One region of the Clostridium malenominatum genome, then DNA from elsewhere that is predicted to be linked to it. Evidence: riboswitches for the same ligand, from Rfam matches in the RefSeq annotation. Region 1 holds a riboswitch; each other region holds the start of a gene.

Evidence for each region. Region 1 has a riboswitch for cobalamin ahead of ABDZ69_RS16500 (cobyric acid synthase). Riboswitches for the same ligand answer to the same signal wherever they lie in the genome.
Region 2: it holds a riboswitch for cobalamin, as region 1 does, so the genes downstream of both, ABDZ69_RS04905 (ABC transporter substrate-binding protein) here and ABDZ69_RS16500 (cobyric acid synthase) in region 1, are expected to answer to the same signal.
Region 3: it holds a riboswitch for cobalamin, as region 1 does, so the genes downstream of both, ABDZ69_RS04180 (ABC transporter substrate-binding protein) here and ABDZ69_RS16500 (cobyric acid synthase) in region 1, are expected to answer to the same signal.

What each region holds. Positions count from the first base shown of each region.
Region 1 is NZ_BAAACF010000012.1:156,914-168,032, reverse strand. It holds gene addA (helicase-exonuclease AddAB subunit AddA) at 1-2,514, shown strand, start outside; gene ABDZ69_RS16535 (L-lactate dehydrogenase) at 2,533-3,480, shown strand; gene pepT (peptidase T) at 3,497-4,717, shown strand; gene ABDZ69_RS16525 (sensor histidine kinase) at 4,835-5,674, shown strand; gene ABDZ69_RS16520 (SMR family transporter) at 5,993-6,910, opposite strand; gene cobC (alpha-ribazole phosphatase) at 7,272-7,865, shown strand; gene cobU (bifunctional adenosylcobinamide kinase/adenosylcobinamide-phosphate guanylyltransferase) at 7,881-8,429, shown strand; gene cobS (adenosylcobinamide-GDP ribazoletransferase) at 8,441-9,196, shown strand; cobalamin riboswitch at 9,251-9,422, shown strand; gene ABDZ69_RS16500 (cobyric acid synthase) at 9,649-11,119, shown strand, end outside.
Region 2 is NZ_BAAACF010000001.1:975,685-986,803, reverse strand. It holds gene ABDZ69_RS04920 (cobaltochelatase subunit CobN) at 1-453, opposite strand, end outside; gene ABDZ69_RS04915 (ABC transporter ATP-binding protein) at 475-1,266, opposite strand; gene ABDZ69_RS04910 (FecCD family ABC transporter permease) at 1,276-2,271, opposite strand; gene ABDZ69_RS04905 (ABC transporter substrate-binding protein) at 2,261-3,307, opposite strand; cobalamin riboswitch at 3,514-3,701, opposite strand; gene ABDZ69_RS04900 (EAL domain-containing protein) at 3,926-6,829, shown strand; gene ABDZ69_RS04895 (hypothetical protein) at 6,870-7,796, opposite strand; gene ABDZ69_RS04890 (5'-nucleotidase C-terminal domain-containing protein) at 7,944-9,689, opposite strand; gene ABDZ69_RS04885 (HD-GYP domain-containing protein) at 9,859-10,923, opposite strand.
Region 3 is NZ_BAAACF010000001.1:836,383-847,501, reverse strand. It holds gene ABDZ69_RS04210 (hypothetical protein) at 1-3,249, shown strand, start outside; gene ABDZ69_RS04205 (hypothetical protein) at 3,482-4,249, shown strand; gene ABDZ69_RS04200 (sensor histidine kinase) at 4,301-5,809, opposite strand; gene ABDZ69_RS04195 (response regulator transcription factor) at 5,778-6,461, opposite strand; gene ABDZ69_RS04190 (ABC transporter ATP-binding protein) at 6,668-7,432, opposite strand; gene ABDZ69_RS04185 (FecCD family ABC transporter permease) at 7,432-8,490, opposite strand; gene ABDZ69_RS04180 (ABC transporter substrate-binding protein) at 8,516-9,598, opposite strand; cobalamin riboswitch at 9,742-9,917, opposite strand; gene ABDZ69_RS04175 (GNAT family N-acetyltransferase) at 10,033-10,533, opposite strand; gene ABDZ69_RS04170 (YbgA family protein) at 10,672-11,119, opposite strand, start outside.

The DNA of each region.
Region 1 (11,119 bases):
ATACTTACGGATTATGATGAAGATGGAAGCCCAAAGCCTTCTTCTGTAGCTATAGAGTATCGAAAGAAATTTGATGAAGTATTAGTGGATGAATATCAGGATAGTAACTTGGTGCAAGAGGTAATCTTAAGGGGAGTAGCAAGGGATACTATTCCTAATATGTTCATGGTTGGAGACGTTAAGCAAAGTATATATAGGTTTAGGCAAGCAAAACCAGAACTTTTTTTAAACAAATACAACACCTATTCCTTAGAAGAGGGAGAAGAAAATAGAAAAATAAAGCTATTTAAAAACTTTAGAAGTAGAGAAGAAGTTATAAATGGAGCAAATTATATATTCACTCAAATAATGTCTGAAAACATTGGAGAACTAGAATATGATGAAAATGAAAAGTTAAATTTAGGAGCAGATTACCCAAAGCCTAAAGAGTCTATTAACTACGCAGGGCCTATAGAGATACATCTTATGGAAAAATCAGGAACTACCTCCGAGGTAGAGGAAGAAAGTGGAATGATCTACGAGGAAGAGGAAGAAATCCCAGATAACATTCAGCTAGAAGCAAAGATTGTAGGTAAAAGAATTAAAGAAATTATGAATGAGGAAAATCCTTACATGGTGTTAGATAAAGGCAGTAAAGAATATAGAAGAGTACAATTTAGGGATATTGTAATTTTAATGAGGGCAACCTACGAAATGGCACCAATATTCATGGAAGAGCTTAATAATATGGATATACCAGTGTTTGCAGATACTTCTTCGGGATATTTTGAAACCACAGAAATAAGAACTATATTATCGTTACTACAAATTATTGATAATCCCAGGCAGGATATTCCACTACTGGCGGTGCTCAGGTCCCCAATTTTCTCCTTTACCCCAGAGGATATAATGGAGATAAGGTTAAGTAATAAGGATGTAAGTATTTATGAAGCTTTAAAAATTACTACAGGAGATGAAGCTTTAAGGCAAAGAATTAATGAATTTTTAAATAAGTTAGAAATATGGAGAGAAAAAGCCCTTCACATGAGCATAGATCAGTTTATTTGGTATCTTTATACGGATACAGGATATTACGGATATGCAGGAGCCATGCCAGGAGGACTGCAAAGGCAGGGAAATTTAAGAGTACTTTTTGAAAGAGCGAGAGCTTATGAAAAAACTAGTTATAGAGGGCTTTTCAACTTTATTTCTTTTATAAATAAACTTAGAAATAGTAGCGGAGATATGGGAAGTGCAAAAATTCTAGGGGAAAATGAAAATGTTGTAAGGATTATGAGTATACATAAAAGTAAGGGACTAGAGTTTCCGGTTGTAATTTTATCAGGTATAGGAAAAAACTTTAATCTTCAGGATATGAGAAAAAATATACTTTTCCATCATACATTAGGCTTTGGGCCGGACTATGTAGACTTAGAAAAAAGAATAACTTACCCAACCATATTAAAGGAAATAATAAAAAGAAAGATAAAATTAGAAACTTTATCAGAGGAAATGAGAGTACTTTACGTTGCCTTTACTCGAGCAAAAGAAAAATTAATAATAACTGGTATGGGTAAGAAGATAGATGACAGCATGGAAAAATGGGAAAGAATTTTAGAAGATGATGAGGAAAAGATGCCGGAATACGCCACTTTTGAGGGGAAAAGTTATATGGATTGGATAATGCCTCCTATACTAAAGGGTGATTCTTCTAACTGGCAGCTAAAGATATGGAAAAGGGAAGAGTTAGTGGAAGGTAAGAGTGAAGAAAAGGAAGATAGAGATATTTTAAAGGAATTAGAGACTTTAAGAGCTCATAAGGATGATATTTATTTACATAAAATAAATGAAAGACTTAACTGGGAATATAAATATGGAGAAGCTGCAAACATACCAGCTAAGTTTTCTATATCAGAGCTTAAAAGAAGATTTTCAGAAGTGGAGGATGAAAATTCAGAAAAAGTAGTGGGGGACCTAATATTAAAAAAACCTTTATTTACTCAAGAATATAAAAAGTTTACCTCCTCTGAAATAGGAACACTGATTCACTTAGTTATGGAGCATATAGACATAAATAAAACTAATACCATAGAAGAAATAAAAGAAGAAATAAAAGCTATGGTAGTAAATGAATTTATTACAGAGGAAGAGCTTAAGGCTATAAATCCTTTTAAAATACTAAAATTTTTTAAAGGGGATTTAGGAGAGCGGATAAAAAAATCTGTAGACGTTAAAAAAGAGACTTCCTTTTATGTTCGAGTAAATAGTAGTGATTTATATAATAATCTTCCAAAGGATATATATGATGAAGAAAAAATAATACTTCAAGGTATAATAGATTTGTATTTTGAGGAAGAGGGAGAAATAGTTTTAGTGGACTACAAAACAGATTATATAGTAGATGAAGAGGAAATAAAGAAAAAGTATAAAATACAGTTAAAATATTATAAAGAAGCTTTGGAGAAAATAACAGGTAAAAAGGTTAAAGAAAGCTATTTATACTTGTTCCATTTAGATAAAGGGGTAATAATATAAAAAACGGAGGATGATTTTATGAATAAAAAAGGAATTAAAATATCTATCATTGGAGCCGGATTTGTAGGCGCAACTACTGCTTATGCAATTATGACAGAAGGATTAGCATCGGAAATTGTTATAGTAGACATAGACAAAGAAAAGGCTAAGGGAGAAGTTATGGACTTAGTTCATGGAGTTTCTTTTGTAAAGCCTGTAGACATTATTGCAGGAGATTACAAAGATACAAAGGATTCCGATATTGTTATAATTACAGCAGGAGCAGGGCCAAAGCCAGGAGAAACTAGATTAGATTTAATCAATAAAAACTATAAAGTTTTTAAATCTATAGTACCTCCTGTGGTTGAAAATAGCCCAAACTCAATAATAGTAGTGGTATCTAACCCAGTGGATATTCTAACCTATGTTACCTATAAACTTTCTGGTTTTCCGCCAGAAAGAGTAATTGGTTCAGGTACAGTTTTAGATACTTCTAGATTTAAATACTTATTAAGTAAGCACTTTCAAGTTGACGCCAGAAATATTCACTCATACATATTAGGAGAACATGGAGACTCGGAAATTGCAGCTTGGAGCTTAACAAATATTGCAGGTATAAACGTAGATGATTACTGCAAAACTATCTGTAATAAATGTGATGGGAATTTTAAAAACAGTATTTATGAAAATGTAAAAAATGCGGCCTATGAGGTTTTAGAGAGAAAGGGGAATACTTCCTTTGCTGTAGCTCTTGCCGTAAGAAGAATCGTAGAGGCAATTATAAGAGATGAGGATTCAATTCTTACAGTATCAACTCTGCTTAAAGGGGAGTTTGGAATTGAGGATATTTACATGGGAATTCCTTGTGTTGTTGGAGAAACTGGAATAAAAAGAACCTTGGAAGTAAAGCTCAATGAAGAGGAACTAAAAGAATTAAGGGAATCTGCAGAAGTTTTAAATAATAGTTTAAAAGAAATTAATTATTAATAGTAGGAGAGATATAATGAACAATGTAGTAGAAAAATTTTTAAAATATGTAAAATATAATACTAAATCTGATGAAAACTCAAATACCTATCCTAGTACTAGTGGTCAATTAGTTTTGGCAAAGGAATTAGAAAAAGAACTTAAAGAAATTGGCCTTAGTAATGTACAGCTAGATGAATATGGCTATGTTTTTGGAGAATTACCTTCAAATATTGAAAAAGAAGTTCCAACGGTAGGATTTATTGCTCACATGGATACTAGTCCGGATTTAAGTGGAGAAAATGTAACTGCTAAAATAGTAGAAAACTATGATGGAGGAGATATTTCATTAAATAAAGATGTTATACTTTCTCCCCAAGACTCTCCGGAGCTTAAAAATTACATTGGGAAAACTTTAATAACCACTGATGGAACCACTCTGCTAGGAGCAGATAATAAAGCAGGAATTGCGGAGATTGTAGCTGCATTAGAACATTTGTGTAAAAATCCTACCATACCACATGGTAAGATACTTGTAGCCTTTACTCCTGATGAAGAAGTGGGAGAGGGAACAAAGTATTTTGACTTAAATAAATTTAAAGCGGATTTTGCTTACACCATAGATGGTGGTCCTTTAGGTGAACTGGAGTATGAAAATTTTAATGCTGCAGGAGCTGAAATTGTGATAAAGGGTAGAAATTTTCATCCTGGAGCTGCTAAGAATAAGATGATAAATTCAATGAAAATTGCCACTGAGCTAATAAATTCCTTACCTAAAGAAGAAGCTCCAGAACATACTGAAGGGTATGAAGGTTTTTATCACTTAACTTCCATGGTGGGAGAAGTTGAAGAAACTAAGCTTAGCTATATAATTAGAGATTTTCATAAGGAAAGTTTTCAGGAGAAGAAAGATAATCTAGAAAATATAGTAAAGAATTTAAATAACAAGTATGGAGAAGGCACCTTAACGTTAGAAATAAAAGATCAATATTATAATATGAGAGAAAAAATTGAACCAGTTAAATACATAGTGGATATTGCTTATAAAGCTATGGAAGAAACTGGAGTGACCCCTCAGGTGCTTCCAATAAGAGGAGGGACAGACGGAGCAAGGCTATCCTTTATGGGACTTCCCACCCCTAATATTTTCACAGGTGGCCATAATTTTCATGGAAGATTTGAGTATATTCCAACCTTTGCTATGGATAAAGCTGTAGAAGTTATTTTAAAAATTGTAGAATTAACAAGTAAAATATAGGAATATTATTTGAAAGACTGCATAACATTATAGTGTATGCAGTCTTTTTGTGTGGAAAAATGCATGAAAAGAAATTATTTGTCAATAATTACTGTAAGGAACAAAGGGGGAATTACTATGTTATATGTAATTTTGGGGACGTTAATAATTTCAATATTTTATTTGTGGAAAAAAATTAAGAAGTTAGAAAGAAGAGATAGAGTTAAAACAGAGTTTTTCATGAATATTACCCATGATATGAGAAACCATTTAAATATAATTCTAAACACTTCAAAACTAATAGGATTAAAGGTGGATAAAAACTTAAACGACAGGATAATTGCCCTTAATCAAAGCTCCTATGGATTATTAAAATTAATAAACAATTTAATTGATATGACAAAGGTGGAAAATGAGTTCTATAGTCTTAATCTAGAAAATCACAATATAGTAGATGCAGTTGAGGAAATAGTACAATCTGTTTCTTGCTTTATTAAAGATAAAGGAATAGATATAATTTTTGATACGGAAATTGAAGAGAAAATTATGGCCTTTGATAAGGAAAAAATAGAGAGAATAATGTTGAACTTACTATCCAATGGAGCTAAATTTACCCCTAGTGGTGGCAGAATTGAAGTTAATATATATGAAAAATCTAGTGAAATTTTAATAAGTGTTAAAGATAATGGTGTGGGAATAGAAAAGGAAAAGCAAAAATATATATTTGAAAGATATAAACAAGTGAAAGAAGGAGAAGTTTATGAATACGGTGGAAGCGGTATAGGCTTATCTTTGGTGAAGTCTTTTGTAGAAATGCACGGGGGAAGAGTTACATTATGTAGCGATTATGGAAGGGGAAGTGAATTTTTAATATCATTACCTTGCAAAATAATTAACAATGAAGAATGCCGTAATATTAATAATTTTAATGTCGAAATGGCAAAAGTAGAGTTTTCAGAGGTTATAAATAAAAGTTAACAAAAACTTAATATAGTAAAAGGTTTACATGATGCAGGCTTAAATAAAAAAGCTTGCATTTATTTTTAGAAATGATATACTATGTAAGTAAAAGAAATTTTAATATAATAAAAGGAGGTAGTTTATATGAGTGATGAAAGAATATTTGTATTGACTGAAGAAGTTATAGAAGAATGTTTAGAAGAAAGCATGGAAAAACCAGAAGAAATACAATACAGATGATTAAATGATGGGAGATGAACAAAGTAGTGGAAACAAATTCATTCTCTAGAGAGAAATAAAATCCTTAGCCTTAAAATGTGCTAAGGATTTTATTTTTTATTTTAAATTAATAATTATCAGTGAAACTATTGTAATAGCTATGGATATTTTTTCTTTGAGCATGAGTTTTTCTTTAAATATAAAAAAGCTTAATATATTTATGATAACTATGGTTCCAGCAGAAAATATTGGGTAAACCACAGAAGTATTTAAAGTATTCAAAGATAAAATCAGAAAGAAGGATGAAAAAAGATTGGGTATACCTACGGCAACTCCCGTAAGCAAATCTTTTTTAGTAATTTTCTTTCCATCTTTAATTGTGTAAATTAAACTAACTATAAAAGCAGTGAAGAAAATGAAAAATAAAAAAATATTTTTATAATCTAAAATAGCATATTTTTGAAATATCTTATTAGAAAAATCCGCCATTCCCCCTAAAAAGAATAATAATAGTAGCGATGGATTTATTTTAGTAGGATTATCTTTATTAAAAGACACATTAACTAATATTATTGAAAATAAGGAGAGTAAAATTCCAAACCACTGCAAGGGGGTAGGAATCTCTTTCCATAGAATTATAGAAAAAATCATAGGAATTAATATTCCCATCTTTCCAAAAGCACCCGAAAGCCCCGCCCCGTTATCTCTAACACTTTTTTGATAATATATAAAAGAAGAGAAGAAAAATAATCCAAAGGTTATTCCAGAAAGTACTGCCCAAACTAAACTAGAAGAGGCAGAGAATATCCCTTCATTATGTAAAACGATTTTATTAAATTCGCTATTAAAAACCTGTATAGAAGGCTTTTCTATTATTGGAAATCCTCCCATTAAAGACATTATTAAACTTAAAATAAAAGCAGTAAAATAATTGCTTGTAGTTAAAGCGTATCTATTTATATTTTTAGATTCGCTATATTTAAATATTAAAGCGATAGATGAACTACATAATATGGCTAACATTAAATAAAACATAAATATCCCCTCCAAAGTAATATTATACCATAATTAAGTATTTAAAAAAGAGGAAACCCATTTATATGGTCTCCTCTAAAAAATAACTTTTTAACATCTACGCCAACAAAAGCAATTAAATATACAGCATAGAATTTGGAATATAAAAAATATAAATATTAACCAAAGAATAAAGTATAGTAAACAACATAGAAACATAAATGAACACCTCCTGGTGAATAAAGGTTTTAAATAGATTAATATATTATATGTTAGTATAGTCAACTTGTTACAGGTGAAAATACAATTGCATTTATTTTTCTAAAGTGATATATTTTTTATAGTTTGTAAAATTATTTAGCAATTTAGGAGAATTGTGGAGATGAATATATATTTAGTAAGGCACGGTGAAACTGATAATAACTACAATAAAACCTATTATGGAAGTTTGGATTGTGAATTAAATGATAAGGGAAAAGCTCAATCTCTTAAAGTAAAGGAAAAACTTCAAAATATTAATTTTCAAAAAGTTTTTTCTAGCAATATGAAAAGAGCAAAGGAAACAGCTCAAATTATATTAGGAGAAAATCATTGCGAGATAATTGAAGAAAAAAGAATTAGTGAAATGAATATGGGCATATTCGAAGGTAAGGGTCATGAAGAATTAAAAGAAAAATATTCTAAAGAATGGGAAATGTGGTGTAATAACTGGAAGGATTATAAAATTCCAGAAGGGGAGAGCTACATAGAGTTTTATAATAGGGTTAAGGAGTTCTTTTTAGAATTATTAAATGGGGAAGAAGATAATATATTAATTATTACTCATGGCGGAGTAATAAAAAGCATTTGTTCTTACATATTAGGAGAAAATTTAGATATATTTTGGAAGATAGCCAGTAGGAATGGAGATATAACTTTAATAAAATATGAATACGAAAATCTTTATTTAGATTCTATAGTGCCAGTTGAAATTTAAGAGGAGTGTATAAGAATGGGTAAAATTATTTTAGTAACAGGTGGAGCAAGAAGTGGAAAAAGTAGTTTTGCAGAAAATTTATTAAAGGATAAGGAAGATGTTTTATACATTGCAACCTCAATATTTTCTGATGAAGAAATGAAAGATAGAGTGAAAAAGCATAGAGAAAGAAGAAATCCAAATTGGGAAACCTATGAAGGTTATATGGATTTACATAAGGCCTTAGAAAAAACTAAAAAGAATTATGTGCTTTTAGATTGTGTTACAATTATGACTACAAATATAATGTTTAGTGGAAATAGAGATTTAGAAGAAATGACTATGGATGAAATAGACCAAATTACAATTAAAATAAAAGATGAATTCACTAAATTTATAAATAAAGGTATAGAATTAGATAAAACTATAGTTATGGTTACTAATGAGGTAGGTTGGGGAGTGGTGCCTCCTACGAAGCTTGGAAGAATTTTTAGAGATGTAGCAGGATTTGTTAATCAATACATTGGAAGCTTAAGCCATGAAGTATATTTAGTATGTTGTGGTCAACCGCTAAAAATTAAATAGGAGTGCTTTAAATGAAAGAGTTTTTTTTAGATTTATTACTTATGATACAGTTTTTAACTAGACTCCCTGTTAAGAGAAGTCTTCCTTGTGATGCTAAAAATTTTAGAGATGGAAGCGCTATGCTTCCTATAGTGGGATTAATAATTGGACTTATACAATGGGTAGTGTACTATTTTTGCATAAAGATATTTCCAATAAATATAACTACTATATTTGTCTTAGTTGTAGGAATATTAACTATGGGATGTTTGCATCAAGATGGTTTTGGGGATATATTTGACGGTTTTTTCTCCTTTAAAGGTGGTAAGGAAAAGATTTTAGAAGTGATGAAGGATAGTAGAATTGGAACTTATGCTGCAGTTGCGCTAATCTTTGATATATTAGTTAAATATGCTGCCCTTTCTTTTATTATAGAAAAAGGTATGCCAAGTGTACTTATAATTACCCCAATTATAAGTAGATTCACCCTAGTTTTATTATTTTTAATAGGAAAGAATGCAAAAGAAAAGGGAACAGGAAATTTATTTATTGGTAACACTACTGTAGGGCATTTCATTGTAAGCTTAAACATAACTATTATTTTTACCTACTTATTGGTTGGAGGAAGATATACTATATATTCTATGGTTCTAGCATTAATAGTTACGCTAGTATTTTTAAAGTTATGTAACAGTAAAATAGGTGGAATAACGGGAGATTGCTTAGGAGCAAATAATGAATTTGTTGAAATTGCTATACTTATTTTATTTACAGCTTTATTAAAATAATGATAAATAATTCGTTGACATAAGGGTTAAGGTTGTAGTAAACTAAAATTAATAAATGAATAATTAAATTCAGGTGCCTATTTAGGTGAAAAGGGAATGCGGTTAAATTCCGCGGCAGCCCCCGCTACTGTAATTGAGGACGAACCTTTTAAGACCACCCAGAAGGGGAAGGAAAAGGGGAGAATGACTCATGAGCCAGGAGACCTGCCTGAGTTTTGAGAGAATAAGCTTTCGGCGGGAAAGAGTCTTTATAAATTGATTCCGGCTTTTGTCGGTTTTTTTTATTTGTTTTCCATCGCAGGCGAGCTCGCCTGTTTTTTTATATATTTTATGCTGTGTTCTTTAATTTATTTTGAACCTCCTAGTTAAAAATAAATACCTTCTATCAAACGGTGAGCACAGCTTTTTTTTAGTAATTTTACATTGTTAATTATATAAAGGAGTTGTTTTACTTGGCAAAGATAATGATTCAGGGGACAGGTTCCTCTGTGGGAAAGAGCATTTTGGTTACTGCATTATGTAGAATATTTAAGCAGGATGGTTATTCTGTTTGTCCATATAAATCACAAAACATGTCCCTTAATTCATATATAACCCATGATGGATTGGAAATGGGAAGAGCTCAAGTGCTTCAAGCTTATGCAGCAGGACTAGAGCCAGAGGCTTATATGAATCCTATATTATTAAAGCCTACTAGCGATAAAAAGTGTCAAATAATCTTCAATGGTAAGGTTTATGGTAATAGTACAGCCATAGGATATCATAATTTAAAATTAAGCTTTGCAGAAGAATTAAAGAAACAGTTTAAAGAAATAGAAAATAAATTTGATATTGTAGTTATTGAAGGAGCTGGAAGTCCAGCGGAAATAAACTTAAGAGATAGAGACATAGTAAATATGGGCCTTGCAGAAATGGTAGATGCGCCAGTGCTTTTAGCGGGAGATATCGATAAAGGGGGAGTATTTGCATCCCTAGCAGGAACGATGCTACTTTTAACAGAAGAAGAAAGAAAAAGAGTAAAAGGAACTATAATTAATAAATTCAGAGGAGATATAGAAATATTAAAACCAGGACTTACAATGCTAGAAGATATTATAAAAATTCCATCTTTAGGTGTAGTTCCTCATTTTAATTTAGATTTAGAAGATGAGGATGGAGCGGTAGAATTTAATAAAAATACAAAGGGAGACATAGATGTAGCTGTAGTAAAACTACCTCATATATCGAACTTTACAGATGTGGATGCTTTAAAATCAGAAGAAGATGTATCCATAAGATATATTACTTCAAAAGATAATTTTGGTAACCCTGATTTGCTAATAATACCAGGAACTAAAAACACCATAGATGACCTATTAGTCCTAAGAGAATCAGGACTAGAAGACTTAATAAAGGCATATTCTAAAGAAGGTTTTGTTATTGGCATATGCGGTGGATATCAGATGCTTGGTAAAGTATTAAAAGATCCTTATGGAGTTGAAACAGAAGAAGAAGAAACTTTAGGTATGGGACTTTTAGATATAAGTACTACCTTTGAAAAAGAAAAGGTAACTACAAGAGTAAAGGCTAAAGGAAGCTATGGAGAAGTATATGGCTATGAAATACATATGGGAATCTCATCTTATGGAGATAAGGCTAAAGCTATGTTTACTATATACGATGAAAATGGCAAGAAGGTAGAAAAGCTTGATGGAGCCATAAATGAAAGAGAAAATATTTTAGGAACATACATACATGGTTTATTTGATGGAGTGGACTTTAGAGAAAAGGTGTTAAATAAAATAAGAGTTTCTAAGGGATTGGAAGAAAAAAAATCACTTCATTATGAAAATTTAAGAGAAAAAAATCTTGATATATTAGCAGACTTAGTAAGAGAAAACATGGATATTAAAGAGATTTATAGAATAATGGGAGTAAAAAGAT
Region 2 (11,119 bases), on a different contig from region 1:
TTTAAAGCCACCATATTCTCTAAGGATTAAATACAGCATATTTTGAATATTTTGCTGATCCGCTACCTTAAAATATTTCATTATATGAGAATAGTTTCTCATATCCATTTTTGTATTTTCGCCCCTTGACTTCATGGTCTCAGCAGTAAATTTCCCAAGCCTTAAATACTCCCTTCCAGAGTTTCCATAGGGAATTATATCCCCCAAACACTTCTGAAGACCCTCATATACAGAATTTATAACAGTTGGTGGACTTCCCATAAGGTCTACAAATACTAAATCACTAGTTTTTATGTCCGTAATCATATTTTCACTTTTCACATGGTCCATCTCTGAAGTTCCATAGTAAAGTTTAAGTTCAAGAACATTTTCATAGTTTAACTCTATTTCCTTCCCCGCTTTTATTAAATTTTTTATAGCAGGTGCTGATACAGTTATAAAAGTTATCTTCATTTACATCCCCCTTTCTACCATTTAAACTACTCTTTTGGCATAAAAAATTGGCTTATTAGTTTCTTTATCTTGTGTTATTTCTGCCTCTACCTTAAACACATCCTTCAATACATTGCTTTCTAGCACTGTCCATGGGTCTCCCTTTTTAAATATTTTTTTATCTTTTATAACTATAAGTTCATCAGAATACCTAGCTGCATGATTTATATCATGAATAACCATTACTATAGTTATGTTTTCCTCCTTATTAAGCCTTGATATAAGCTCTAGTATTTCAAGCTGATGGCATATATCAAGATAGGTAGTAGGCTCGTCTAGTATTAGTATTTCTGGTTTTTGTGCTATGGCCATAGCTATCCAAGCCCTTTGTCTTTCCCCACCAGAAAGGGCATTTATCTTTCTGTTTTTAAAATTACTAAGACCTGTTTTTTCTATGGCCCATTCCACTATTTTGTTATCCTCATTAGCTATACCCTTCCACCACTCTTTATGAGTGAATCTTCCATACTGAACCAACTCTCTTACTGTTACATCGCTGATGGTTTCATTGCTTTGGCAAAGTAGTGCCATTTTTTTAGCTATATTCTTTGTTTTCATTTTAAATATATTGCATTCATCTAGAAGTACTTGCCCCTTATCAGCCTTTATACTTCTTGTTATAGCACGAATTAAGGTAGTCTTTCCCGAGCCATTTGGACCAATTATAGAGTAGATTTTTCCTCTCTCTATATTAAGATTTATATCATCTAAAACTTTGTAGTTTTTATAACTTACCGTTAAATTTTCAATCTTTAATACACTATTATCCCTCATATGAAATCCCTACCTTCTTAACAAATATAAAAAGAATGGTGCTCCCAGCACTGCCATTACAATGCCTACTGGAATTTCCGTTGGACTTAATACCGTTCTTGCGAAAACATCGCTAAACATCAATAACACTGCCCCTAAAAGAGCTGAAGCAGGAAACATGTATTTATAATCATTGCCTAGTATAAGCCTAATACTATGAGGAACAATAAGCCCTACGAAGCCTAAAAGTCCCACCACACTTACAGATGAAGCTGCAAGGAATGCAGCTAGTGCTGTAAAACCAAGTCTTGTCCTCTCTACATTTAGACCAAGTCCCCTTGCTACATCATCTCCTAAAATCAAAATGTTAAGCTTTTCAGAAAATATTATAGCTAAAGCTATTCCTATTATTGTATAAGGCAAAATAGTTCCTACCTCTGGCCAGCTTCTAGCTGATAAACTCCCATTCATAAAGGTAAGAGCTCCATGGACTCTATCACTATAAAATACTAAGGTTCCCGAAATTCCCGCTCCGAATAAAGAAGACACTGCAACCCCTGCTAGTATTATTCTTGTGGGCTGTATTCCACCCTTCCATGCCAGAATATATATAATACTTGCTGCTAGCATGGCCCCTATAAAGGCCGCAATAGGTACCAATCCTTGATACTGTGGTAAAACAACTAATATTACGATTCCAAAAAGCCCTGCTCCGCTGCTTATGCCAATTATGCTTGGATCTGCTAAAGGATTATTCATTACACCCTGTAAAATAGCACCTGCCAATGCAAGATTTACCCCTACCAATGCTGCAAGTATCATTCTAGGTAGCCTTATATTCCAAATTACCATCCTTTCAGCACTTCCATCGTCATTCATTATCACTTCAAATATACGCCTTGCTCCCACCTGAAGAGTGCCTTTTGAATTACCTAATATGAAGCCTGCTAGGAGAAGTACCGCTAATATGAATATTACTGTTATTTTGTATTTCTTACTGTCTTTAATTGAAATATTATTTTCCATACCACTCTGTCAACTCTCCGTATACTTCAGGGTATACACTCCTTGCCATATATTCTATAGCTTCATTGTAGTAAGGCCCTGCATTATAGAGAAAATACTCTTGTGGCAAATAAACTACTCTTCCCTCCGAAATCCCCTTTACTCCCTTCCATACTGGGTTGGATTTAAAGTGATTTTCCATAGATTTTTTAGCTTCTTCATTGCTGGAAATCATGCTAGTAACTAGAACATAATCTGGATTTTTTCCAACTATGTACTCTATATCTAAAGGTGTTGTTTCTGAGCCTATAGTGTCTGCTGGAAGATCTGATGCAATATTTTTAAGCTTTAAAATCTTAGCCACATCTCCTGCTATGCTGTTATCAAGCTTCACTGCTAAGGATTTAGATGTTACATATAAAATCACCACTGACTTACTTTCAGAGGGTAGCTTTGATACAAAAGCTTCCTTTTCATTCTTAAGCTCCTCTATTTTTCTTTCAGCCTCTTTTGTATTATCAAGTATTTTTCCAAAGGCTTTATAGGTTGAAATTACATCATCAAAACCTCTTATGTGAGTGGTAATTACTTTAAACCCCATGTCTTTAAGTTTTTTTGCCTGGGTTGATTGAGTTCCTACTTGGGCAATAATTAAATCTGGTTTTTCAGCTATAATGGCTTCCATATCTACAGAATAAACGGCACCTACTTTAGGAAGCTTCATGATTTCTTCCTTGTATTCAGGTATAAGCTTTATATTTTCTGAAACATCGGAAGTACACACAGATTTCCCACCCAAATCGTACCAAATATTAAGAGGAGTTCCTGATAACACAGCCACTTTTTCAGGTTTTTTATCTAAAACAATGTGATTTTTTAAATAATCCCTTATAGCTAAAGGGTAAGTTTCACCTTTTACATCTATTGACAGCTCCTTATCTGTTGCCTTGTCCACACTTTTTGAATTACTTAATCCACCTACATTAGAGGTTTTAGCACAAGCTGTAAAGCTTGTTAATAATAAAACTACTAACACTAAACTTAAGACTTTTTTCATATCCCTCATCCTCTCTTTAAAATAAAAAAGATTTCAATATCGAACCCTACGATTATTGAAATCCTGAATCTTTTTTATACATACATTTTGTTATTAAGTAAGTTAAATAATTAAAATAAAAATCCTCCTGACAAAGCATCAGGAGGATAGTAAATACAAAATGATATAGAAATAAATTTCCAAACACTATCTATCGCTCGTAGAATTCTCAGTGTAATAAACAGGCAGGTCTTCTGGCTTAAGTATCATAGCCTTTTGCATCCTTCCCAGTTTCCCAGTGGAATATTGCAAAAAACTCCTCTATTACAGCGGCGGGACCGCGTGGGATTCAAACCCACTTCCCTTTTAATTAACAGATAAAAAACTCTGTTAAACCTATTTTCCAAATATTTAATTTTCATGTATACTCTAACACACTATGAAATAATAATCAAGCTATTTTTAATATTCTATATTATTATCTTAAATGTAGATTATACGAAAATTTTGTCTGTCTAATTTACTCAAAATAGTTCCTTATATGTTATAATTTAGAGTATAATAATTATTTCATAAAATATTATGCTCAGTAGTCCAGATAAATTAATATAAAAATTTGCAAGGTATAGGATGGTGCTTATGAAGAATAAAAATTCCAAACACAATATAGTAAATAAAACTAAATTAATTTTTATTCCTTTAATTGTTGCCTTAATTTCTATTTTAAGTGTGAGTAGCGCTACTTTTTATATAAGCAAAACCTCATTGTTAAAACAAATGAATGAAGATGGAATAAACCTTGTAAAACAAGTGGCAAATCAATTATCAGATAATCACAATTCCTTAGAAACAATTAATGAAATGTTGGAAGATAAAATAAGAGTAGCTTCAAATGTACTTATAAAAAACCAAAATAATTTAAGTAATGAATTTTTAAAAGACCAATTAAAGAAACTAAAGGTGGATGAATTACATTGGATGAACAAAGAAGGAAAAATACTTTATTCAACAGTGGAAGGATACATAGATTGGATACCATATAAAGGTCATCCCCTATATGATTTTGTATTAAGTGATAACCTAGAGCTAATGGAAGCTATAAGGCCGGATGCAAAGTTTGGCAATTTTATGAAATATGGTTCTGTAAAGAATATAGATGGAAATTTCGTACAAGTAGGTATTTTAGCAAATAATATTGAAACGTTAACTAAAAAGTTTTCTTATCAAAATCTTATAGAAGGTTTGATGAAAAAAGAGAATATTATCTATGCACTTTTAGTGGACAATAACTTAAAGGCTATAGCAGACAGTAATAAAGAAAATATAGGAATTATTTATAAAGACGATGAAACTTTAAAGGAGGCTCTTAAAGGAAATACCTTTGCTAAAGAATGGTATTATGATAAAACTCAGTCCAAGGTTCTTGATATAGCAATTCCTGTTTTCCTTGAAGGCAAAATCACAGGAGCTATTAATATAGGACTTTCTATGAACCAGGTTTACTTGTTAATATATAAAAACTTTTTCATATCTTTAATTATTACAATTTCTATGGGTGCCATTCTTTTTATAATAATGCGCAAAAACATTATTGAACCAGTAAATAAATTAAATGAAAATATTATGGAAATAGATTTAGAAAACAATTTAGATTATAGATTACCTTTATTTAAAAATGACACCTTCTTTGGAATTTCTTATTCCATAAACAAAATACTTAATGAAACCTATATGTATTTTCATAAGCTTATGGAACATCAAGTAGAATTAAACGTATCAAACGAGGAGTTATCTGCAACCTATCAACAATTGTCTGCGTCGGAGGAAGAATTAAGGGCTCAGTATAAGGAAATACAAAGTTATACAGAAAAATTAGAAAATCTAACCGAAAAATATAACATTGCCATTAAAGGTACAAATAGCGCAGTATGGGAAATCGACTTAGAGTCTAATACTATATGTCTTTTTAATGAATTCAAAAATATTACTGATGTTTCTTTCCATGGAAAAGAAGATTTGCATAAAGTCTTTGATAAAATTTTTTATTCAGAAGATAAACAATTATTAATAGAAGAGTATTTAAAATATAAACGTAACAAGACACAAGAAATTTATTATAAAATACGCACAAAGTCTACTGATGAAAATTTTAGATGGATATTAATCAACGGAAAAGGTATATTTGATTCACTAGGAAATATAAAGCAGCTTACTGGAATTGCTCTTGATATAACAAATCTAAAAAAACAAGAAGAGCATATAGAATATCTAGCCAACCACGATGTTTTAACTGGTCTACCTAATAGAAGAAGTTTTATAAAAAAATTAGAGGAACAGTTAAATGCAAAAACACAAGGTGCTATAATGCTTTTAGATATTGATAATTTTAAAGCAATAAATGATTCCTTAGGACATATATATGGAGACATAACCTTAAAACAGGTGGGTGAATCTCTTATTAAGATTTCAGGTGAAGAAATATTTGTATTTAGATTTGGTGGAGATGAATTTTTAATTCTTTTACCTAATATACAATGCACAAGCACCATAGAAAAATATGCTAATAAAATAATGGATTTGTTTAAAAATATATTTTTAATTAAAGATAGTGAATTCCATTTAAGTTTTAGTATGGGTATTACACTATATCCACGTGACGGAGAAGATACAAATCAATTGCTTATGAATGCCGATACCGCCATGTACAAAATAAAAACTACTGGCAAAAACAATTATGCCTACTTTAATAAAGAAATGGTGGAGGAACTAAACGAAAAAATTAAAATCGAAAAAATGTTAAGAGATGCCTTAATAAAAGAAGAATTTGTACTAGTGTATCAACCACAAATTTCTTTAGAAACAGGTTTAATAGCAAGTTTTGAAGCTCTTCTTAGATTAAAAAATTACAATATATCTCCTTCACTTTTTATACCTATCGCTGAAGAATCAGGACTTGTACTAGAAATAGGACGATGGGTAGCAAGAGAGGTGATACATCAATTAGCAGAATTGAAGAACAAAGGTTTTCAATTAAAACCAATAGCAATAAATCTTTCTGCAAAACAAGTAAATGACAAAAGCTACATCTCCTTTATCAGAAAAACTTTAGAAGAAAATGATGTAGACTCCAAATACTTGGAAATCGAAATAACAGAGAGTATATTGTTAAAGAGAACATCCGACTCAATAGAGTTTCTTAATAATCTAAAGGAAACTGGTGTTAAAATTACTTTAGATGATTTTGGCACAGGTTATTCCTCCTTATTTTACTTAACTTTTGTACCCGTTAGTAAGATTAAACTAGACAAATCTTTAAATGATAAACTTTTAGAATTAACTGAAAGACAAGTTATGGAAAAGTTAATTTCTTTAGCACATAGCTTAAATTTAGAAGTCACCGCGGAAGGAATAGAGAAAATAGAACACTATAGATACCTTAGATTAAGTGGGTGTGATTATATTCAAGGCTATATTTTCAGTAAACCTTTATATATGAAAGAAATAGAAAAAATATACTATGATAATTTTTTAGATAAAATATAGCATAACAAAAGCAGTAGAAAAACCTACTGCTTTTGCTATGTTACTGTAAAACTATTATTTCCATGCAATTTCCTATAGGAGGTATACTTCGTGTAACTGCTCCATCATAATAAGCTACTATCTCAGCGCCTTTTTTTAAATCTTTATAGGATAATTGTTTTTTATCTTTTGCATTTATTATTTTTGTATTTTCGTTGATGTTAAGCCTTATTACATCATATCCAAACTCCGTAACTTTTTTACCTTCTAAAAGAATAGCTCCTCCATTTTTATTATGGGTTAAATCACTTATTTTTCCTTGAGTAGCTAATAAGTCTTTCTCTACTTTACCTAAAATCACTATTTTTTCAGCCATATATATAGTAGTTGAAAATCCTTTTAAATTTATAACTCCATCTTTTTTATAAAAGTACATTCTTATTTTGTTCCACTCTTTTATATCCTTAAGAGATACTTTTTTTCCTTCTTCATTTACTATCTCAGTTTTTTCTGTAATAAAAGTAAAGGTGGAGTCATCCTTTGACTTTATATATGCAGTTTTTTCATCTTTTAAATTAATTATGCTACCTATCTTTTGTTCTGCAATGCCTATAGTGTCATTTTCCTGTGAAACTATAATTTTTTCACCATAGGATATAGGTGGAAGGCTTAGAGTAACAGCTGGCCCGTAATAAGCCTTAATTTTCATGCCCTTTTTCAAGTCATTTTTAGTTAGCTTTTTTCCATCAAACTCATTAACTATTTCACTTTTATCATCGATAGAAATATTGATATCCTCCATGAAAAGCATTATACCATTTTTATTTTCTATTATATTTAATATTTCTCCACTAGCACTGTTACTAATTGGTTTTACTTCACAAATCATAGGTAGATCATTTTTCAAATCCTTGGCCGCCGAAACACTTCCCATAGGTAATGCTAAAGTAATACAAGTTAATATTAAAACTACTTTCCTCTTAATCATTATTTTTCCTCCCTTGGATTATTATTCATAACTATATTACGATTATAAAATCAGAAAGTATCAATTCTTTATTTTGCAGTTCAATCAAATAAATTATGCCAGATACGTTTTAAACGCATCTGGCATTTTAAAATTGAAATTACACTTTTAGTTTACAGGTATTACTAGTTGTTGTCCTATAAGGATTAAATCAACATTTTTAATATTGTTTATTTCTGCTATTTTTTTATAAGGAATGTTGTACTTTTGTCCTATTAAGTATAAGCAATCTCCTGCTTTTACTGTATATACAACCTTTTTATCTACTGGCTTTAATTCAGGGGTTGTAGCTGGCTTAACTCCTGATTCTAAGAAGCTGGCTTTAACTACTGAAAGATTTTTAACCTGTCTTAAGTCATTTATTAAAGCATCTCTTATTGGTAGATTAGTATCCTTTAAGTTTTTAGCCCCTTTAAAGTCATAGTTATCTCCACCTGTAGCCATAAAATCGTTAGTAACAACTGTATAGTACTTGTTCATATCAACTTTTGAACCATCTTTTAAAGTCATTTCGTATATTCTATCTCCCATAGGCTGCTTTAAGTCGTACTTAACCTTTACTCCTGAAATAGCTACCCATCCTATAGTTTTGTTATCTATACCATTTTCTATAACTCTCTTTAAGTCTGATCCCTTTAATTCCATTGTAAATAGTGTATTATCAAAAGGCATAAGCTCATATAGCTTTCCTACAGTGATGTTGCCTTTTTCTACTGGACATCTAAGTCCTCCACCATTTGTTATTGCAATTTGTGAATTAGCAGTCTTAGCCATTACTTCAGTAACCCATTCGCCAAGCAATGAAGGTCCGTTGAATCTATCGTGGGTTAAATCCTTATCTGTAGTTCCTACTACTTCATCTAACTTAGCTTTTGAAGCTTCTTCGTATTTACTAGCTATTGCCTTTCCTGCTTCATCCTCTGGTAATGTTTTAACTGCTGCTGATAAATCGATGAAAGCTGGTTCTATAACTACCTTATTAGTCTTAGTATTGAAAGCTACTTCTAGTTTTACATATGCTCTACCATTTTTATTTCCTTGAACTACTGGAATTTCATTAACCTTTCCTGATACAGGCATGTGTGTATGAGCAGAAATTATAGCATCCACTCCAACATTTGCCTTAGCAAGGTCTGCTGCTTCTCCTGTGATTTCTTTAGTTTTTGAATCTTGCTCTGAACCTAAGTGAGTTAAAGCTATAACTACATCAGCTTTTCCTTCTTTTAATTCACCACTTCTTAATTTTTCGCTCCATTCCTTTGCTGCCTTTACAGGATCTCTAAACTCTAAACCTTCTACAATTGTTGGTTTAGTTTTGTAAGTAGTTTCTGGAGTTGCAAGTCCTATAAATCCTACCTTTAAGCCATCCATTTCTACTATTTTATATGGTTTTGCCCAATCAACTGGCTTTCCTGATTTCTTATCATATATATTTGATGCTAAGAAATCAAATCCTCCATCCTTTGACCAGTTAGTTATTTTATCAGCACCCCAGTCAAATTCATGGTTTCCTAATGCTGAAGCAACTAAGCCTAGCTCTTTTAGCATATCAGTTATAGGTGCTCCATAATTTAAATTAGAAAGAGCTGTACCTTGATATAAGTCTCCCCCTGCTACAACTATAGTGTTTTTGTTTTCCTTTTTAAATTCTTTTACAGCCCCTACAAATTTAGCTATTCCCACATCTTTTCCTGATTCTTTTACTATACCGTGATAGTCGTTAAAAGATATAATATTTACTATCTTAGTGTCTTCTCCTGCTGCAGATACCGTAAGCGGTGTAGCAAAGCTTAATACCATGACTAATGTTATTAACCAGGATGTCCATTTCTTAAGTTTAAACTGTTTAAACATAAAACTTCCCCTTCCTATCCCTCATTGTTTTATTTTTCCTTGGAAAAATAATGGTATTTATAGTACCATTATACATCCTTTACAGAATGCTGTAAATTAATATAGTGGAAGTTAGCTAAATAAAAATGAGTTAGTTTAAGAACTTATCTTCTTAAACTAACTCATTTTTTTAATTTACTACAAAGCCTTTTATTTTTAGTTCTTTATGTTTTCTAAAATCAATAAAATCCTCATCACATTGTAGTAATGGCTGTGATAAATTATTTATATCTATATTAATTATTTTACATACTTTATTATTATTAAGTACCACATTCTCTCCAAAATAATAATTTATTATGCCTTCAATAAATATATTACAATAATTATAATCAAGTTTTCCTAAGCTATAACCTTTGATAATTTCTAAAGCTTTAAAAGGATTCACATCTTTCTCCTTCTCCCTATTTGAAATTATATCGTCAAAGGTATCTGCAATTGCTATAATTTTTGCAAACTTATGTATTTCATCATCCTTTAGTCCCAGTGGATATCCTGAACCATCTAATCTTTCATGATGCATTACTATGCCATATTTTACAGATTTACTTAAATAAGCTATATCTTTAACCAAGTTATAAGCTATCACAGGATGATTTTTTATATTTTCCATATCTATGCTAGAAAGCTGCCCTGGTCTGCATATTGACTTATTATTTATTTTAGTCTTCCCAAAGTCGTGTAAAATCGCTGTATACAATAATAGATTTAACTCTTCTCCAGAAAATCTCAACCATTTTCCCAAAAATAAACTAAGTAATGATACGTTTACAGAGTGCTTAAATATGCAGTCTTCTTTACTTCCCTCCATAATTATATTTTTAACTATCATCCTTGGAGAAATCAACTCATCAATTATTCTTTGAGAAAAATTTCTAAGATCATTTATATCTGTTTTACCATTAAGTTTTATTTTTTCAAACATGTTTTCTAGTTGATAGGCAAAGTTTCTAAGAGTTTTTCTAACTTCCTTTAATTCTTTATTATAATCTAGCTTTTTATTTTGTTTAATTATTTCTTCACCATCAACTATTAAAGCATTTTCTAAATAGACATCCCTTAATTTTTTTATTATACTTTGAGTAATTCTTGTCCCTTTTACTACTAGAACGTTATTATTGACTACTATTTCCTTTGCTACAATCATACCTTCCCTTAAATCATTAATACTTATAAGAGCATCTTTATTCCCCATATATAATAACCTCGCTTTAATATAATAAACTTACTCATCTCCCTTTATAAACCTTGCTTATATCTTCATCGTAATAAGTTAGTTAATTTTTATTATATAATAAACTACAATAATATTCTATATTTTTAGCAATAATTATAATCAAAAAATAAATTAAATTTAAAAATCCATTAAACTTAAATTCTACGGTTGTGGT
Region 3 (11,119 bases), on a different contig from region 1:
GATGCAATGCCGGGGCTAGGCCCTAATAACGCAAACGCTTTGGGTCAGTATATCCCGGTTGCTGTTCCCGATATAACCACCTATCCCGGTACTGACTACTACGAAATCGCAGTGGTTGAGTTTACAGAGCAAATGCACTCGGATTTGCCCCCTACAACGCTTAGAGGATATGTGCAATTGTCTACAACAATTATTCCTGGTGCTCATGTTGCTTTGACCTATAAAGGTTCGCCTATTTTGAAAGGTGACGGCACCCAGGCTTATGGTGTAGATACTCCCCATTATCTTGGACCTGCTATTGTTGCCAACCGCGGTGTGCCAGTTCGCATCAAGTTCTACAATCTGCTTCCTACTGGCGCTGGTGGAAACCTCTTCATCCCTGTGGATACAACCGTCATGGGTGCTGGAATGGGACCTCTAGGAATGGATGCTACTCCTATGGATTACACGCAAAACCGTGCTAATATCCATCTTCATGGTAATAACACCGTATGGATCAGCGATGGAACACCACATCAGTGGATTACCCCAGCGGGAGAAAACACTCCTTATCCTCAGGGTGTCAGTGTAGTGAATGTCCCTGATATGGAAAATGTAGATGACCCTCGCGATGGTATGCAGACCTTGTACTACACCAACGCACAAAGTGCTAGACTAATGTTCTATCATGATCACTCATATGGTATCACTCGACTCAATGTCTATGTGGGAGAAGCCTCAGCTTATTTACTGACAGACCGAGTGGAACAGGATCTAATCAATGGCACCAACCAATCAGGCGTAAATCCTAGTTTTAAAAAAATTCTTCCTGATCTTGGCATTCCACTAGTTATCCAAGACAAGACTTTCGTTGATGCCGCTACTATCCTCGATACGGATCCTACTTGGGCATGGGGAACAACTCCAAGCACACCTAATACAGGCGACCTTTGGTACCCTCATGTTTATAGTCCAGCACAGAATCCCTGGGACATTAGTGGAGCAAACCCGTTTGGCCGCTGGATGTATGGTCCGTGGTTTTGGCCACCTACAACCAATATAGAACATGGCCCAATTCCAAACCCTTACTATGATCCCGTAAATGCACCCGAGCAACCGCCGATGATACCTGCAACACCTAATCCCTCAATGCCAGGAGAAGCTTTTATGGATACACCCATTGTTAACGGTACGGCCTACCCCTATCTAGAGGTAGAACCTAAAGCTTACCGTTTCCGTATCCTAAATGCCGCAAATGACCGTTTTTTTAATCTACAGATGTATGTAGCTAATCCTGATGGCAATACCTTACCTGGCACAGGTTATGGCACAGAAGTTAGGATGGTTCCTTCTTGTGGAACACCAGGGATTCCTGCTGATTGGCCAAGTGGCATACCTGACCCTAGCTTAAAAGGACCAGACTGGATTCAAATCGGCACTGAAGGCGGTTTCCTTCCAGCACCTGTGGTAATACCCAGCCAGCCAATCACCTGGAACTTAAATCCAACAAATTTCAATTTTGGAAATGTGGATCAACATTCGCTCCTATTGGGAGCTGCAGAACGAGCAGATGTCATCGTTGACTTCTCCATGTATGCCGGAAAAACACTAATTCTTTACAACGATTCTCCCGCAGCTTTCCCTGCCGCCGACCCCCGCTATGACTATTACACGGGTAACCCTGACCAAACTCCAGAAGGTGGTGCACCTCCCACTCAACCTGGCTACGGCCCTAATACCCGTACTATTATGCAAATTAGAGTGGCAGCTGCTACTCCAGTTCCCTATGATATAACTTCTTTGGAGGCAGTGTTTGCTAAAACAAACGCTAAAAGAGGAGTATTTGAAGCGTCTCAGGATACTATTATCATACCGCAGGCCGCATATAACTCCGCCTATAATGTTACGAATTTACCTGGGGATGCTGACAGTGCCTATGTGCAACTTCATGAATTCTCCAAGACCTTTCAGCCCATATATGCCAGCGGAGCTCTTCTACCAGCTGTTACTCTACCACTAGAACCCAAGGCTTTGCAAGACGAAATGGGTGAAGTCTACGATACCATGTATGGACGAATGAGCGGTATGCTTGGACTTGAATTTCCGGTGTCCAGCTCCAACTTTAATCAATTTGTAGTTTACGGTTATGCCAGTCCTCCCGTTGAAATTATTAAAGGCACAGCAAATCTAAATGCGACTCCTATTGGCTCTCTTAATGATGGGACTCAGATTTGGAAAATTACTCACAACGGCGTGGATACCCATACCATTCACACCCACTTGTTTTCTGCACAGCTCATCAACCGTGTTGCCTGGGACGGAGCTTTGATACCGCCTGATGCTAATGAGCTAGGCTGGAAGGAAACTTTTAGGGTTAATCCTTTAGAGCATACAATTATCGCAATGAGACCGAATATTCCTAGCCCTGCACAGGTGCCATTTGAAGTACCAAACAGCCTTCGTTTGATCGACCCTACAATGCCAGAGGGCGCTGTACTAGCACCTCCACCGCCTGCAGGATGGTTTGACCCACTAGGAAATCCAATTACCCAAATTACTAATCACTACGTTAACTTTGGTTGGGAGTATGTATATCACTGTCATATTCTTGCTCATGAAGAAATGGATATGATGCACTCTATGTCCTTTGCTGTTCCGCCAAGAACACCTTCAAACCTAATTGCTAGTATTATCGGCACTGGTTCAAGAAAGAGTGTATATTTAACCTGGATGAATAATTCGAAAAACCATACTAGCTTAATTATCCAAAGAGCGCTAAATAGCTCTGGACCATGGACTAATATAGCAACACTGCCATCGGATTCAAATTGGTACACTGATCAAATCGGAAACAGAAACGACACTTACTACTACCGAGTATTTGCCTCCAACACTGTTGGTGACACAGGCACTCCTGGTTTCCCTACAATAACAGTTAACTCTGACTTTTCCAATGTAGTAAGTATTGCTACAAATCAGGTTCAGCCACCTGCTGCTCCAACCAACTTGACTGCAAATTTACTAGGCGGGCCGAGGATTCTTCTGACCTGGCGAGACAATGCCATTAATGAAACTGGTTTTGTAGTTGAACGCTCTGATAATGGTGGAAACTATTTCGTCCTAGCCACAGTTAGCTCGAAAGCTTCCACTGGCACTGTCACCTACACTGATAGAACTGTCATCGCTGGCTATAACTGCATCTACAGGGTGGCAGCCGTGAATCAGGCAGGGTTATCAAATTACTCCAACTCAGCACAAGTGACTATATAGTCTACTACAATATCTAATTAAATTACTGTAATATACAACGCTTAAAAAAGGAAAGAATTTTATGCTTTAAAAATTCTTTCCTTTAATCTTTTTGATTTATTTATCTTTCTAAATTTCAATCACTTTTTATTGTTCATAATTTATTTATAATTCCATCACCTGTTTGCCACATACCATGCTCATACTAATATTTGTAAAGCCATAAAAAACAAATTATTAGGAGGTAGAAAAAATGATTAGCAAAAAATCAAAAATACTAGCTGCATTAAGTCTTTCTTTAATTATTGGCCTTAGCTCTAATGTTTTTGCAGCAAAAGATTCAACTTCTAAGGAAACTAAAAAATCTAATAAGATGATAGAGATGTTTAAAACGAAAAAATCCCCTGTTAATGATGGATTTGGTCAGTTAATCCAAAAGTTAGGGCTAACAAGGGATGATATATCTACTGCAAAAGCTTCTGGTAAAACCTTATTTGATTTAGCAAAAGATAAGGGATATACTCCTGAGCAAGTTCGCGAGATGCTTATTCAAGCTAGAACTGAATCCATAAGCAAAGCTGTAACTGATGGAAAACTTACTAAAGAAAAGGCTGATGAATTAATCAGTAAAGTAAAAGAACAGGCAGCCAAGTGGGACGGTTCTATAAAATATTTTAATAATAATGATAAACATAAAAAAGCTGAACAATTTTCTCCAATGGAAGCATTAGGACTCACAAAGGAAGATATAAAAGCTACAAAAGACTCTGGTAAAACCATATATGACTTAGCTAAAGAGAAGAAGGGCATGACCCCTGAGCAGGTTAAAGCTGCACTTATAAAAGCAGAAACTGATAAAATAAGTAAAAAGGTTTCTGAAGGAAAAATAACTCAAGAAAAAGCTGATGCTATGATAGCAAAAGTTAAAGAAAGAATAGAAAAGTGGGATGGCAGCTTAAAACCATCAAAGCCTTTCCCAAAAACAACTGTAAAGGAAAAGACGCAAAAAGAAGCTATGTAAAACCATAGCTAACAGGGAATGAGGATAATACTTCCTCATTCCCTTAATTTTTTAAACTACAAAATAAAACTTTACTCCCCTATCTGTATTTTTCACTCCATAGGAATAATTATGAGCTTCAAGTATATTTTTAACTATAGAAAGGCCTAAACCCGTTCCTCCTAGTTTTCTATTTCTTGATTTATCAACTTTATAAAACCTATCCCATATTTTGAAAAGCTCTTCCTCAGGAATACTTAACCCAGTATTTTCAATGTCTATGAAAATTTTATCATCCTTATTGACCATGTTAACATATAGGGTGCCATTTTTATTTACATGTCTTAAAGCGTTAGTAATAAAATTAGTAATCACCTGCTCCATTCTATTCCAATCAGCATAAACCATGGTATTTTCCAATAAGCTTAATTCAATTTTAACTCCCTTTTCCTCAATAATATTTCTATATTTTTTCAGAGTAAATTTTATAAGGTTGCATATATCAAATTCTTCCCGGGTAAGCTTAAAACTGCCAGACTCTAAATTAGACAAATCCAGCATATCGTTTACTAAGCTGGCCATCTTTTTTCCTTCATCAATTATGATATCAAGATAATAATCTTTTTCTTCTCCCTCAAAAATATTATCTTTTAATCCCATAGCATACCCATCTATAAGGCTTATAGGGGTTTTTAATTCATGGGAAACTGCCGCTACAAATTCCCTTCTTGCTTTTTCTAGTTTTCTTTCCTTCTCTATATCTTTCTCTAGCTTTGCATTAGCATCTTTTAATGATGTAAGAGCTTCATTAAGATTTTCTGATAAGAAATTTAAAGATGAAGCAACATTTCCTATTTCATCTTCACTTTTTACAGTGCATTTTTCAGAAAAGTCCAATCTAGCCATTTTTGTTGCCACATTATTAATCTTTATAAGAGGTTTTGTTATCATATTTGAATATATAAATGCCAAAATTATTATAAAAAAAACTGCTCCAATAGAAAAGTACCCATATAGCTCCTCTATAACGGATACAGCTTCATTGATAGGTTGAAGGGAAGTTATAGCAAAAACTATTTCATCTCTTTCATTATTAGGTGAAATAGCAATTATATTCCCTGTCTTATCTGGCTTTCTTTGTGTTACTATAGTTACGGCATTCTTATTTTTTTTAAATTTCTTTAAATTACGAGGGGTAATTTCTTCTACCCATTGTTTTATAAACTCTGTAATCTCTCTTACCCTGGTTATATCTGCTTTGTTTTTAGTGGGCTTTGCTATTAATTTTAATCCATTTGAGCTATCTAGTATTACTATCTTTATATTATAAGTTTCTTCGTATTCCTCAATGAGCTGAATAGTTCTTTCATCACTAGAACTTTTATTATAATCTACTTTAAATTTTTCAATATTGGTTTTTAATCCACTTTTTTTCTTGCTTACATAAAACTTTTGAAAAAATACCGTTTGAATTATCAAAGTAGTCCCAATAAAAAGCGCAAACATAAGAGCTGATATTATAAAAAGTTTTTTGGTTATACTTTTTTTCTTATTTATCCCTATGTTCAAATTTATAGCCAACTCCTCTTATAGTAGATATTAAGTAAGCTTTTTCTCCAAGCTTTTCTCTCAGTCTTTTTATATGAGTATCTACTGTTCTATAGTCTCCCTGAAAGTCCATTCCCCAAATATAATCCAATATTTTTTCTCTAGTTAAAACAATGCCATTGTTGAAGGAAAAATATAACAATAGTTCATATTCCTTTAATGATAAATTTAAAGGGCTTCCATCTAAAGTTACCTTGTAGGCTAATTCATCAATATGTAGTCCATCAAAATAAAATCCCTTTTTCTTCTCAGGTTCACAGTAATAAGCTCTATTTATCAAAGCTTTAACCTTTGCCATAAGTATTCTTATATCAAAGGGCTTTTTAATATATTGATCTGTACCTAACTCATAACCTAAAAGTTCATCTTCCTCTTCTCCCTTTGCAGTTAAAAATATTATAGGTACATTAGAGCTCTTTCTTATTTCTCTGCATGCTGTAAAGCCGTCCATAACAGGCATCATAACATCCAATATTATTAAATGTACTCCTTCAGTTTTAAAAATCTTTAAAGCATCTATGCCAGTTTCAGCTTCTATGGTTTCATACCCTTCTCTTTTTAAGTATGCCCCTATAAGCTTTCTCATTCTTTCCTCATCATCTACTATTAAAATTTTTTCTTTCATAGCTGTACCCTCTGACTTTTTATTCAAATCTTCTAATATTTTCATTACCTTATCTTTAATTTTGCCACTTAGTAGTCTTAAATACAATACTAGTAATTCAACATTTTTTATTTATATATATAGGGACAGTTATCAACTTTTCACTATAATGCTTGTCTAAAAGCTTGAAAGTTATTAACCGTCCCCTAAATTTAAAATTTCAAATTTTATTGTTTGCACAAGAATGTATATGTTGTTTCATCCATATTTTTTACTATTGTATTAACTCCATATACTTGTTTTATATTTTCTTCATTTATTACTTCCTTTGTATTTCCATATGAGTATACTCCAGAGTTTTTAAGCATAATTATTTTATCTCCATACATTGAAGCTATGTTTAGGTCATGAATAGACATTATAGCCATAATATTTTTTTCTTTTACTAAGGAGCTTATTATTTCTAAGGTTTCTAGCTGATTTTTCATATCCAAACTACTAGTTGGTTCATCTAAAAGAATTATAGGTGATTGTTGAGCTATTGCTTTTGCAATAAATACCCTTTGTCTTTCTCCTCCACTAAGATTGTTGATATTTTTAAAAGCTATATTATTTAAATTCATCTCTTCTAATATATTAAAAACTATTTCTTTGTCTTCTTCTTTCACTTTAAAATTTATATTTTGCACTCTACCCATTAAAACTGTATCAATTACGCTGATAGGAAATGCAGTGTGGGTACTTTGAGGAACATAGCTAAATAATTTTGCTAGTTCCTTTGTATTCATTTTATTTATAAGTGTTCCATCTACAAGAACATTACCAGAGGAAGGTGGTATTATTCTGCTTATACATTTTAGTAAAGTAGTTTTTCCCGTTCCATTAGGTCCAAGTAAACAAGTTATTTCACCACTATTGGTTTCAAAACTTATATCTTTTAATATTGGAGTCTTTTCATAAGAAAATCCCAGTTTATCAACTTTTAATTTCATTAAAAATACTCCTTCCTATTTTGAATTATTAAATGTATAAACAAAGGTACACCAAGGTATGAAACTACTATACCCACTGGAATATTTACAGGAGCTAATAAAGTTCTCCCAATGGTGTCTGAAACCAATAGTAATATTCCTCCAAATATTGCTGAATAGGGTATTAAAAATCTGTGATCTCCTCCTACCATAAGCCGTGCTATATGGGGAGCCACTAGTCCTACAAAGCCTATTACTCCTGTGAAACTTACTATTGCTGCTGTTAAAAACACTGAAAATACTCCAACAACGGTCCTGCTTTTATCTGGATTTATTCCGAGAGTTTTAGCCATTTCATCGCCACCTGAAACCATGGCATTTAAAATCCAAGAATGTCTCATAAATACACATAAACTTACACTTAATATAACACCTAACAATAAAACATGTGACCATTTAGCACCATTTATACTTCCAAAAGTCCATTGTACTGCTGATGCCAGTTGATGGTCATCAGCGTAAAAATGGATAGTTGAGGTTACTGCACTAAATAGATAATTTATGGCTATACCAGATAGTATTATTGCTTCTGGTTTCATTCCTAGTTTTATGGAAATAGAATATACAAATATTGCACAAAGAATAGCGAAAATAAATGCATTTGAAATAATCCCTAAGTTACTATTGGAAAACAAGCTTATTCCAAAAATCATTGCTATAGACGCTCCACAAGCCGCTGCTGAGGATATCCCTATGGTAAAAGGGCTTGCCATAGAATTTTTAGTAATTCCCTGCATTATAGTTCCCGATACAGCAAGTCCCATTCCAGCTAAAACAGATAAAATGATTCTTGGAAGCCTTAAAAATACTATTACCTTTTGTTCCATATTAACTGAATTATTAGTTATAATATTTTTTATAGCACTAAGTATTTCTTTTAAAGAAACATCTACAGCTCCCACTCCTGTAAAGATAGCCATAAGTATGATGGTTACAATAATACTTATAGGAATAAACAAAAGTTTTATTTTAACTTTTTTATCATATTTTCTTCGTATATCACTTTGGGATATATTCAATGATGCCACCTCAATTTGCTTTACTTTATTTCTTTATTTCTGGGTAGAAATGTCCCTGTAAATTTTTAAACCCTTGGAAGTCTTCAAGCCATTGTCTATATATTTCATCAGGATTCAAATCCTTAAGTTGTTCAGGGTACATCCATTTAGCCATATATACAGCCCCTATTAATTTAGATGCTCCACCATGGCCAAACTGTGACATGGTATATACATTGTTATTTTTTACAGCATTAGTTTCATCCCAGCCTGCACGTTTTTTAATATCTTCAATTGTTTTATCCATTAACTCTTTAGACGGCGCCTCATATAATCCTGTGCCTTTTATAGCTTTATCTGGAGTAACATTTTTAAATATGAAGTCTGGATTCCTTTTTACTATCTCTTCTGAATCTACCTTTTTACCATGCATATCTTTAGGTGCATCTTCAAAAATATTTATTCCCCCAGAGTAGTTTATCATGTTAGCATAATAGTCTCCTGGGAAAGATGTATTATATTCTGTGGTACTTTCAAAATACACCTTCTTCTTTTCAACATCTTTAAGAGCTTTTTTTATGTACTCAATTGGCTCATTAAAATATTTTATAAACTTTTCCGCTTCTTTTTCTTTATCAAACATTTTACCTATGTTAGTTATTTGATTTTGAAAATCTGCCGTATCATATCCTGAAATAACAAATACCTTTATTCCAAATGGCTCTAGTTTTTTCTCAGCTTCTTCATAAGATCCATTGGCAGGAAGAATTAGTACTTCTGCACCTAATTCAGCTATTTTCTCATAGTTAAGATCCTTTGCATCTTTTCCGATAGTGTTTTTAGGGTCAAATTGTTTCCAATATTCTCTATCTTGGGCAGTACCCATATCTACTGCAATTACACCATTTATGGCTCCACAGGCACGAATAAGTTCGCTATTGTATCTATTAGCTACTACTGCTTTTTTTACTGGGAAAGGCAATTCTACCTTTCTTCCTACGTTATCCACTAATATAATTGTGTTATCCTTATCTGCTTGTTTTTCCCTTTCATCCTTGGCACAACCAGATAAAACGAAAATAGGTATTAACATTAACACCAAGATAAATTTAAAAAGTCTTTTTTTCATAATAAAATCCTCCTCTTAATTAATATGTGTAGGTAATTTCATGGAAGGGCTTATTATTTTTACTCAATAAAAAAAGGCTACTCAAAAAAAGTAGCCATAATTCACACAAATAAAATTTTAACCGCTACCTCCCACCGAGATAAATAATTAATTTTTATAAGGCAGGTCTCCTGACTTCAATTTCATCCTACTACCTTACCTTCCCAATTTAATAATCAGTGGCTATAAGGGTTCGTCCATTTTACAGTAGCGGGGGCTGTGTGGTTTTAACCAACTTCCCTATTAATTACATATGTAAACCTTATATTAATATTAAGTTTTATTTCATTGTCTATACTAATACAATTAGTAATTGTTGTCAATGCAAATTTTGTAATATTTCATCCTGCTATTTTTATAATAGGGCTTATGTTAATGACTTTTTCTTTATAATTCTAAATTTCTAATACTTTTTCATAACAATAAAAAGTTTTTTCTTTCCCCAAAAAACTCATCTCTCCAATAAGCTTATAACCACTTTTCTTAAAAAATCCGTTCATTTTTATATTCAATGAATAGGTATCTGTTTTTAAATATCTTATGTTATTTCTTAGTGCTAATTCATGGGCAAAGTTTATAAGTTCCGTTCCTATTCCCCTTTGTCTACGGTTACCACTTACAGCCATTCTGTGTACAACCAATGCATCTTCATCTAAGGACCAGTTTAATTCTTTATATTCATCAGGCTCTTCTCTGTTAATGCAAGCGAATCCAAGAAGCTCACCTTCTTTTTCTATTACATATAAGTCACCTTTTTCTATATCCTTTGCAAAATCTTTTTCCTTAGGATAATTTTCATCCCACTGATAGTTATTATAGGAATGCATTTCAACAATAGTTTCCTTAATAATTTTCATAATAACTTTTAAGTCTTCCCTATTTGCTTTTCTTATCATAATTACCACTCCATCTATACTTTTTCATCTGTTCTCTGCCTTATCTAAAACTAGTTCTATAATTTCTTCAACGGGCTCTATACCATAATACATGGCCTCCGTCATTGGTGTTCTTTGAGTTTCTAACATTTTATTATTCTATTCCTCTCGTCCTTTCCCTGAATCTCTTAATTCTATTAGGTCATCAGGATAAGGGGCGAAAAAACTTTGTTCTAGCATCTCTGTTATTCCAAATCTAATGGCATAGGATTTTATCATGTATAAACAAGTACTTAAGGGCAATTTGCCTTCCCTATATTTTTCTATGGTATCTCTTATAAATTCCTTTTCCTCTAAGGTTATATATTTTGAAAACAGAGCCATAGATTTATTTAGAACATTTATATTAGAAGTATACCTAGCATTTTTAGAAAAAGCCATTTTTAAATGTCTTTCATACTCCTCTAATACTTTTTCCACTTTATACTTTTCATGATTTGCTACAATGTTCCCTAGTTCCTTTAACTCCTTTTGATTATATGCCATGAGAAGCATTTTATTTCTACTGTGGAATTTAACTAGTTCTCCCATGGTATTAGCATTTTTT